Regions from separate parts of the Nocardia sp. NBC_01503 genome, predicted to be linked through region 2. Evidence: riboswitches for the same ligand, from Rfam matches in the RefSeq annotation. Region 2 holds a riboswitch; each other region holds the start of a gene.
The links. Region 2 has a riboswitch for cobalamin ahead of metE (5-methyltetrahydropteroyltriglutamate--homocysteine S-methyltransferase). Riboswitches for the same ligand answer to the same signal wherever they lie in the genome.
Positions count from the first base shown of each region.

Region 1: another riboswitch for cobalamin. It lies ahead of cobN (cobaltochelatase subunit CobN); the one in region 2 lies ahead of metE (5-methyltetrahydropteroyltriglutamate--homocysteine S-methyltransferase).
Region 3: another riboswitch for cobalamin. It lies ahead of OHB26_RS28670 (methylenetetrahydrofolate reductase); the one in region 2 lies ahead of metE (5-methyltetrahydropteroyltriglutamate--homocysteine S-methyltransferase).

Region 1 covers NZ_CP109596.1:6,958,381-6,961,653, reverse strand. The annotation lists gene cobG (precorrin-3B synthase) at 1-919, opposite strand, end outside; gene OHB26_RS31905 (hypothetical protein) at 985-1,239, opposite strand; adenosylcobalamin-variant (AdoCbl-variant) riboswitch at 1,389-1,465, shown strand; gene cobN (cobaltochelatase subunit CobN) at 1,513-3,273, shown strand, end outside.
Region 2 covers NZ_CP109596.1:280,252-283,524, reverse strand. The annotation lists gene metE (5-methyltetrahydropteroyltriglutamate--homocysteine S-methyltransferase) at 1-1,845, opposite strand, end outside; cobalamin riboswitch at 1,985-2,166, opposite strand; gene OHB26_RS01185 (pyruvate carboxylase) at 2,459-3,273, shown strand, end outside.
Region 3 covers NZ_CP109596.1:6,291,643-6,294,915, reverse strand. The annotation lists gene acpM (meromycolate extension acyl carrier protein AcpM) at 250-555, shown strand; gene OHB26_RS28670 (methylenetetrahydrofolate reductase) at 786-1,703, opposite strand; cobalamin riboswitch at 1,926-2,148, opposite strand; gene OHB26_RS28665 (histidine phosphatase family protein) at 2,249-2,818, opposite strand; gene OHB26_RS28660 (bifunctional 2-methylcitrate synthase/citrate synthase) at 2,969-3,273, opposite strand, start outside.

The DNA.
Region 1 (3,273 bases), 1.7 Mb from region 2:
CGTCGAAAATCAAGCCCATCGGGGCGAGGACCCGCACCACCTGTTCGGCGGTCCATTCATCCATATCGGTGATGACCAGGCTCCGCCACGGGGTCACCAGAATCGGCCGCTCCACGGCGGCGATGAATTCGGCGGTGCGGGCGGGCAGCGAGCCCAGGCGCACTCCCGCCCCGAGCGCGACACGGTCATCGGCCTGGGTCAGCCAGCCGATCGGAATATCCTGGCGCGCAGTCACTTCCACGACATCATCGGAGGTGGCCAGGTGGGACCGGGCCCTGAGCAGGTGGTCGGTGAGGCGGGCGGTGGCCTCCGGAATCTCGTGCAGCCGCCACTGCCCGTCGCGGAGATCGAGGAATCCGTGTGCGGCCGCGAGCATCAGGTCCACGGCCTCGGCGGCCGGGACTCGCACCCCGCTGTCCACGCCCGCGAGCAACAGTGCGAAGGTACCGCCGTCGAGCGCGTGCACGCCGATATCCCCGCCGAGTCCGCTCACATCGCCGCGCCCGTCATCGAGGGTGAACAACACGCGCCCGGGCAGCTCGGCCAGCCTCGCGTCGCTCTGCAATCCGGTATCGAGCGCGGGAACAAGGGGATGCACATCGGCCCAACCGCCGACCCGCCCCGCCAGCGGCGAGGCGATGATATTGCGAATCCGCTCGTGGGTGGCGCTGGGCAGCAGCCCGGCAGAGGTCAATCGCTCCTGCAGCGCGGCCGCGTCGCGAACCTGCCGCAACTGCACATTGCCGCGCGAGGTGAGTTCGATATTGCCGTCGGCCAATTCGCGTGCGGCCTCGGCGAGCGCCTGCAACTGTGGCGGCGTGAGCTGTCCGCCGGGTACGCGAATACGGGCGAGGGGCCCGTCGGCGGCGTCGTGCAGACGCAGTACGCCCGGGCAGGAGTCGGGATCTGTTCGGGTCATGACCACACCAGCCTACGGCGGGCGCCGGTGCGCGGCACCGACACCCGCCGGGCGGTCGGCGGTGGTCAGCCCGCCTGGTGCGGTTCGATCGATCGGGGCGCGCCGCGGCGCCGGGCGAAGGCGGGTGAGAGCTCCCAGGTGTCCTGGAGCAGATTCGGGGTGTTGTGATGATCCTGATGGTCGCGGCGGACCGTCGTCACAATGACGGTGATACCGAACAGGATCGTGCCGGCGCAGATGATGCCCGCGAGCATCGCATACTGCGTATGTCCACTGCCGGCGGCCGTCAGAGCCATAGCCAGCGTTGCGAAAGCAACCAATGCGCAAAAATATCCTGACCAGGCAGTGAAGCGATTCCGCCTGACCCATCCCGGAGTGTTTGGCATACCGGCAGCGTACGCGCGGTGGTGGCACCGGAACAGCCTCGCCGAGCAGCGTTTGCGGCACTGTGATGTGGGCGCGATAGCATCGGCGGGCTCGTCGGACGGAGAAACCGGTGCAATTCCGGTGCGGTCGCGCCACTGTGACAGTCAGACCTTCCCGTCGAGCGCCGTACCGTGCTGGGCGCGTCCACCCTAGGAAGGCCGAAACCTGTGATTTTGCTGCTGTCCACGTCCGATACCGATCTGCTGAGCGCGCGAGCCAGCGGTGCGGAGTATCGGCTCGCCAATCCGGCGCGCATTCTCCCCGAGGATCTGCCGGGCCTCCTTGACGGCGCGGATCTGGTGATCGTGCGCATTCTCGGCGGTAAGCGGGCCTGGGAGGAGGGCCTGGAGACGGTGCGCGCCAGCGGGATTCCGATGGTCGCCCTGGGTGGTGAGATCGCACCCGATGCCGAGCTCATGGAGTGCTCCACCGTGCCCGGCGGTGTGGCGGCGGACGCGCACAACTACCTCGCGGCCGGTGGCCCCGGAAACCTGTTGCAGCTGCACAACTTCCTCTCCGACACCGTGCTGCTCACCGGCCACGGCTTCGAACCGCCGGTGGAGCTGCCCAGCTGGGGTGAGCTGGACCGGGATGCGCGGGAGATTGCCGAGGGTGCGCCGACGGTCGCGGTCGTCTACTACCGGGCCCAGCATCTGGCCGGGAACACCGGCTATATCGACGCGCTCTGCTCGGCCATCGAGGACAAGGGCGCGCGGGCGCTGCCGGTGTACTGCGCCTCGCTGCGCACCGCCGAGCCGGAGCTGCTCGCCGAACTCCGCAAGGCCGACGCGCTCGTGGTGACCGTGCTCGCGGCGGGCGGCACCAAGCCCGCGACCGCCTCCGCCGGTGGCGATGACGAAGCCTGGGATGTGGGCGCGCTCGCCGATCTGGATGTGCCGATCCTGCAGGGACTCTGCCTCACCAGCGGGCGGGCGCAGTGGGAGGCCAATGACGATGGGCTCTCACCCCTGGATGTCGCCACCCAGGTCGCGGTGCCCGAGTTCGACGGGCGCATCATCACGGTGCCGTTCTCGTTCAAGGAGTTCGACTCCGATGGGCTCTCCACCTATGTGCCCGATCCCGAGCGCGCGGCGCGGGTGGCCGGTATCGCGGTGCGGTACGCGCGGCTGCGGCATATTCCCAACTCCGACAAGCATATTGCGATCGTGCTGTCGGCCTATCCGACCAAGCACGCGCGTATCGGCAATGCCGTCGGCCTGGATACCCCGGCCAGTGCGATCCGGCTGCTGAATGAATTGCGTTCGGCCGGTTACTACCTCGGCGAACCGGGGGAGATCCCGGGCCTGGAGCAGGGTGATGGCGATGCGCTGATCCACGCGCTCATCGCCGCCGGCGGTCAGGATCCGGACTGGCTGACCGCGGAACAGTTGGAGGGCAACCCGATTCGCATCGGGGCCGACACCTACGGCAAGTGGTTCGCACAGCTGCCGCAGGATCTGCGCGAGGGTGTCGAAGAGGCGTGGGGGACCGCGCCGGGTGAGCTGTATGTGGATCGCTCGGCCGATCCCCAGGGCGAAATCGTCATCGCCGCACTGCGATTCGGCAATGTGGTGCTCATCGTCCAGCCGCCGCGCGGCTTCGGGGAGAACCCGGTCGCCATCTACCACGACCCGGATCTGCCGCCGAGCCACCACTATCTGGCCGCCTACCGCTGGCTGGCCGCACCGGACGGCTTCGCCGCCGACGCCATGGTGCACCTGGGCAAGCACGGCAATCTCGAATGGCTGCCGGGTAAGACCCTCGGCATGTCCGCCTCCTGCGGCACCGATGCCGCCCTCGGTGATCTGCCGCTCATCTACCCGTTCCTGGTGAATGATCCGGGCGAGGGCACCCAGGCCAAGCGCCGCGCCCATGCCACCTTGGTCGATCACCTCATCCCGCCCATGGCGCGTGCCGAAACCTACGGC
Region 2 (3,273 bases):
GGCTTCCGAGCGCAGGGGGAGGAGTTCGCGCAGCGCGGGCTCGTCGACCTGGATGATGCGGATGCCCGCGGCCTGCAGATCCACCGTCTCGTCGCGGATGGCGAGCGCCACCTGGCGGGCGGTATCCGCGATGGGCTGGTCATCGCGGACGAACGACCACGCCAGAATCGTCACTGGACCGGTGAGCATGCCCTTGACCGGTTTGTCGGTGAGCGACTGGGCGTAGCCGATCCACTCGACCGTCATCGGATGCGGCCGCGCCACATCGCCGAACAGGATCGGCGGCCGGACGCAGCGGGTGCCGTAGGACTGCACCCAGCCATTGGCCGTGGCCTGGAAACCGGTGAGCTGTTCGGCGAAGTACTGCACCATGTCATTGCGCTCGGGCTCACCGTGCACCAGTACATCCAGGCCCAGCTTCTCCTGTAGCGCGATGACCTCCGCGATCTCGGCACGCATGCGGTCGTTGTACTGCTCGACGGTGATATCGCCCTTGACCAGAGCGGCACGATCCTTGCGGATGGCGGGGGTCTGCGGGTAGGAGCCGATGGTGGTGGTCGGCAGCAGCGGAAGGCGCAGTCGTTCCTGTTGCAGCACACGGCGTTCCGCGGCGGGTGCGCGATGGGTGGCGGCCGCGCCGAGGGTGCGCAACCGGGCGCGCACGGTGTCATCGCGCAATCGTGGATCGGTGGCCCTCGACGCCAGAGCCGCACGCGTGGAGACCAATTCGTCGGCGACCGCCTCGGTGCCCTGGTGCAGTGCGGTGGCCAGCAATCGCACCTCGACGACCTTCTCCGCACCGAACGCCAGCCACGACCGCAGCGCCGGATCGATCCCGGTCTCGACATCGAGCGAATACGGTACGTGCAGTAGCGAACCGGAGGTGGCGACCACCAGCGCGCCGGTGCTGCCCAGCAGCGTGCCCAGGGTGGCCAGTGCCCGATCGGCGTCGGTGCGCCACACATTGCGGCCGTTCACCACGCCCGCCACCACCAGCTTGGTCGCCAGCGCCGGAAGCGCCGCCACATCGCTGACCGTCACGCCCTCGGTGAAGTCCAGGGCGATACCCTCGACCGCGGTGCCCGCGATCGCCGCCAGCGCCACACCGGGACGGCCGAAGTAGGTGGCCACCAGCAGTGCGGGTCGCGCATCGGCGGCCGACAACTCCTGGTAAACCCTTGCGGCGAGCGCGATCTCGGCCTCGCTCAGATCGGTGACCAGCACCGGTTCATCGATCTGCACCCAGGTCGCTCCGGCCGCGGCGAGCTGCGCCAGCAGATCGAGGTAGAGCGGCAGCAGCGCGTCGATACGCCGCAGCGGATCGCCCGCGGCGTCCTTGGCCAGCTTCAAGAAGGTCAGCGGGCCGATCACCACCGGCCGCGCGGGCACATCCAGCGCGAGTGCCTCGCGTAATTCGTCGAGCAGCTTGGTCGCATCGAGGGCGAATTCGGTCCGCGCACCGAACTCGGGCACCAGGTAGTGGTAGTTGGTGTCGAACCACTTGGTCATCTCCAGCGGTTCCACGGTGTCGGTTCCGCGCGCCGCCGCGAAGTATCGGTCCAGCGGATCGGCGATACCGGCGACCCGCTCGGGCAGCGCGCCGAACATGACGGCGGTGTCCAGCATCTGGTCGTAGTAGGAGAAGGTGCCGACCGGAATCGAATCCAGTCCGGCCGCGATGAGCCCGGTGAGCTGATTGCGGCGCAGGTCGGCGGCGACGGCGTGCAGCTCGTCCGCTCCGGTGCGTCCCGCCCAGTAGGACTCGATCGCGCGCTTGAGTTCGCGGCGCGGCCCGATACGGGGCAGGCCGAGAACCGTTGCGGTGAAAGGGGAGGTGTTGGTCACGGGTGTGCTCCAGTGTTCCAAAGTCACTGGCCGCCGCCCAGGGGTGGCGCGAATCCGGGTAGCCCTAGGTCACCGTTCGCACGGTGCGGCAAGCTCCGGCCCGTCCACCCGATCCACGAGGCGTCGACCGCCGGATACGGCGTATCCGGCGCATTCGGCAGGTCTTCGGACTCGCGGGCACCGGCCGATTCGGCCGACCTACTGGCCGTCGCTTCCCAGGTCCATGCCCAGTGCTGATGACGGCGGTCGTTCCTGCATACCGCTGCGGGACAGTGCCGGATTCTCACCAGCTTCCCTCTCACCGGACCACCCGGGGGATGGACCGGCTTCGACACCCGGCGCCGACGGGAGGGGCTCCTCCACCATCGATACCGCGTGAACCGATTGCCCCCGAAGCATATCGGCTTCGCCATGGATCTCGTGCGGGCGGATTTCCCCCGTGCGGCCTTAGCAAGTCGGCGAATCCGTCTGCGCGCCGCCCGCTAACCTCACCGCAGCCCATGTGTCCAGGTGATGAACACAAATTCGCAACCGACCGGTATGTGACTGTGAAGATTGCTGCGAAGGTGACTTCGATGCCCATTCGACACACCCGGCCAGGTACCTTGGTCGAATGTTCTCCAAAGTCCTGGTCGCCAACCGCGGCGAGATCGCCATTCGCGCGTTCCGCGCGGCCTACGAACTCGGCATCGGCACCGTCGCGGTGTTCCCGTACGAGGACCGCAATTCGGTCCACCGGCTCAAGGCCGACGAGGCGTACCAGATCGGCGAACCGGGACACCCGGTGCGGGCTTATCTGTCCATCGCCGAAATCATCAAGGCCGCCAAGACTTCCGGAGCCGATGCCATCTACCCCGGTTACGGTTTTCTTTCCGAGAACCCGGACCTGGCCGCGGCCTGTGCGGCCGAGGGCATCACCTTCGTCGGTCCGTCCTCGAATGTGCTGGAGCTGACCGGCAACAAGGCGCGGGCCATCGCCGCCGCCAAGGCCGCCGGACTGCCGGTGCTGGCTTCGAGTGAGCCGTCCTCGGATGTGAACGAGTTGATGGCCGCCGCCGAGACCATGGAGTTCCCGGTCTTCGTCAAGGCCGTCGCCGGTGGTGGCGGGCGCGGTATGCGCCGCGTGGCGGATAAGGCGCAGCTGCGCGAGGCCATCGAAGCCGCCGCGCGCGAGGCCGAATCCGCGTTCGGTGACGCCACGGTGTTCCTCGAGCAGGCGGTGATCAACCCCCGGCATATCGAGGTGCAGATCCTCGCCGATCAGCAGGGCAATGTCATCCACCTGTACGAGCGGGACTGCTCGCTACAGCGGCGGCATCAGAAGGTCATCGAGATGGCCCCCGCACCGAATCTGGATCCCGAACTGCGCGAACGCATCTGCGCCGACGCGGTGGCCTTCGCCAAGGAGATTGGCTACTCGTGCGCGGG
Region 3 (3,273 bases), 2.3 Mb from region 2:
TGGTTCGAGACGATCACCGGGCCAACCGATTCAGCCTCCGCGCCCGTTGGAGGGTTCCCACAAACCTGTGTCCACACCTTCGTATCGGGTCGCCATCATCCGATCTCCACCCGGCTGTATATGTTGTGTGCAGCCGATGACGGAAAGTGCTTGAGCTACAACCGGTTTGAACGGACCAGCGCGGGTCCGCAGCTACTCCCCCGTCACCTGCCCATACACCGGAGTCATGCCATGTCGAAGGGAATATTTGTGTCCACCACCCAGGAAAAGATCGTTGCCGGCATCGCCGAGATCATCGAGGAGGTCACCGGTATCGAAGCCTCCGAGGTAACCCTCGACAAGCACTTCGTCGACGACCTGGATATCGACTCACTGTCCCTGGTCGAGATCGCCGTCCAACTCGAGGACAAGTACAGCGTCAAAATCCCCGACGAAGACCTGGGCAACCTGCGCACCGTCGGCGACGCCGTCACCTACGTCCAGCAGATGGAGGCCGAAAACGCCGACCTCGCAGCGGAATTGCAGGCCAAGTACAACGAGGACCATGCCGAGTAATGACCGCTGGACCGCGCGCCCTCAAGTCCACCCACCCCTTCGACTCCGCCAGAACCCAACTGGCAGTCCTGCTCCGCTACCACCTCTCCGCCCGCTGACCCGAATCCCACTGTCGAACAACGTCATCGGTCAGCGAAGGACCGAAGCCGTTCGAGACCGTCCAGCACCTCGGCGCGGTTGCCCGAACGATTCATCCATATCGTGCGCCGGGCAGCGATGTCGGCGGGCCGTCAGGCGCTGAGTGGGGTGGCGGTCGAGCGGTAGCCGAGGTTGTCGAGGACTTCGCCGGTGGCTTTGGCGAAGTTGAGGGTGATGAAGTGGAGGCAGGGGGCGCCTTCGGCGGTGAGGCGCTCCGCCATTTCGGTGGCGATTTCGATGCCGGCCGCGCGGACCGCGGCCTTGTCCTCTTCGGGGCCGGTTCCGGCCGCGCGGTGCAGGCGCTTCAGGACCTGGGGTGGGACGGGGCGGCCGCTGAGTTCCTCGGCGCGGGCCACGGTGCGCAGGGAGGTGATCGGCATCAGTTCGGGGATGATGGGTTTCGCGCCTTCGACGGGGTCGTGGGCGATGAGGCGGTCGCGCAGGCGCAGGTACTCATCCACGTCGAAGAACATTTGGGTGATCGAATAGTCCGCTCCCGCACGGAGTTTCGCGGCGAGGAAGGCCGTGTCGGCGTCCAGGTCGGGTGAGCGGTGGTGGCCCTGGGGAAAGGATGCCACACCGACGTTGAAGTCGCCCAGGTCGCGGACGATTCGGACCAGCTCTTCGGCGTATTCGACGCCTTCGGGATGCTTGCTCCAGGGACCGAGGGGGTCGCCGGGCGGGTCACCGCGCAGGACGAGGATATTGCGGATTCCGCAATCGGCGTAGGACCCGACGAGAGAGCGCAGTTCAGCGATGCTGTGGCCGACTGCGGTCAGGTGCGCGACGGGCAGCAGGGTGGTTTCCCGGGCGAGCTGTCCGGTGATCCGGGCGGTGCGATCCTTGGTGGATCCACCCGCGCCGTAGGTCATCGAGACGAAGGCGGGGTGCATGCGTTCGAATTCCCGGACCGCGCGCCACAGCCGGGCTTCACCGGCGGCGTCGCGGGGCGGGTTGAACTCGACGGAGAAGGGCACGCGCGGGCCGGAGTGCGCGCGCAGGCTCTTCACCACCGACGAGACGCCGGAGGTGATCGGGGAGATACGGGCGCGTGGGTGCGTGGAGCCGACCGCCGGAGCGGCAGTGTTGTTCAGCATCGGTGTTTTCCATGGTCGGAGTCGATGGTCGTCACCGAGGAGGGGTGCACGCTGGCGGAGCCCTGGAAGCATCATCCCGTGCCCGGGTCCACTCGGCGTACCGCCCGATCCGCGAGGCGACGACCGCCGGATACGGCGTATCCGGCGCAACCGGCAGGTCTTCGGACTCATGGGCGCCGACCCGGCTCCGGGTCGACCCCGGCGCACCCGGCCGGGGCTGGACCTGCGGCCGCCGCTTCGCGGGCAGTATGCCCGGTGCGTTGACGACCGTCGTTCCCATTTACCGCTGCGGGACAGTCCCGGATTCTCACCGGGTTCCCTCTAGCCTGTGCGAGGCACAGGTTTCGACGCTCACGATGGGTTCGGGGCTCCGTATGCCGCATCGTCAGCGAACCAGCTGCCCGAACAGGATAGCCGGACGCGAGCCCGATTGCCGCCACCTGCTCGCATGTTGGGATTCAGTACAGTGCGCTCGCCGTGGTCCGCAGCGTCCACGCGGGGACGCGATGATGCAGTGTGGTCGCGGTCAGCGGCGGAATATCGATGCGCCAGAAGGACTGCGCGGGCGCATCGAGGGTGCACACCACCGCGGCGCGGACGATGGCCGGATGGGTGATGGCGGTAATGTGCTCACCGCGTCCGGCGAGCTCGCCGAGCCAGCCGCGCACCCGGTCGATCAGATCGGTGACGGATTCCCCGCCGTGCCCGCGATACGCCGGGTCGGTGAGCCAAGCCATCAGGTCTTCGGATGCGAGGGTATCCATCCCCTGCCCCGCCCAGCGTCCATGGTCGATATCCCGCAGCGCCGCATCCGGCTCACCGGCCAGCCCGAGTGCGGATGCCGTTGCCCGCGTTCGCATTTCAGGCGCGTACCGAATCACGGTGTGGTCGGCCCCCATTAATGCACCGACCTTGGCGATGGTCCGCTCACCGAGCGCGTTGATCGGCTCGTCGACCGGAAAGCGAGCTCCCTGAACGGCGTCGGTGATCGCGTGCGTGATCAGCGTGAGCCTGGTGACCGCGCTCATGCCGAGGTCACCGCATTCCGCGAGCGGGGGACGTGAGAGGTTGCCACGATGATTCCTCGAGTTCGCGGATGGGAGCGCCCAACCCTACGAAACCACATGCTCGCAGGTCAAACGCTGACTCACTGCTTGGATCGGGCTACCGGCCGACGCTCAGGCGACCACGGAACGCTGTGGCACGCCGACGTATTCGCTCAGCGGCCGAATGAGGGCATTGGATTCGCCCTGCTCGATAATGTGCGCGGTCCACCCGGTGACGCGGCTCATCACGAAGATGGGTGTGAACGCCTCGATATCGAAGCCGAGCAGGTAGTAGGCGGGCCCGGTCGGGAAGTCGAGGTTGGGTTCGATGCCGGTGGCCTCGTTCATGGTGCGCTCGAGGATGTCGTAGATCCGCACCCACTGCTGCCCGCCGGTGGCGGCGGCGATATCCAGGAACGCCTTCTTCATGGTGGGCA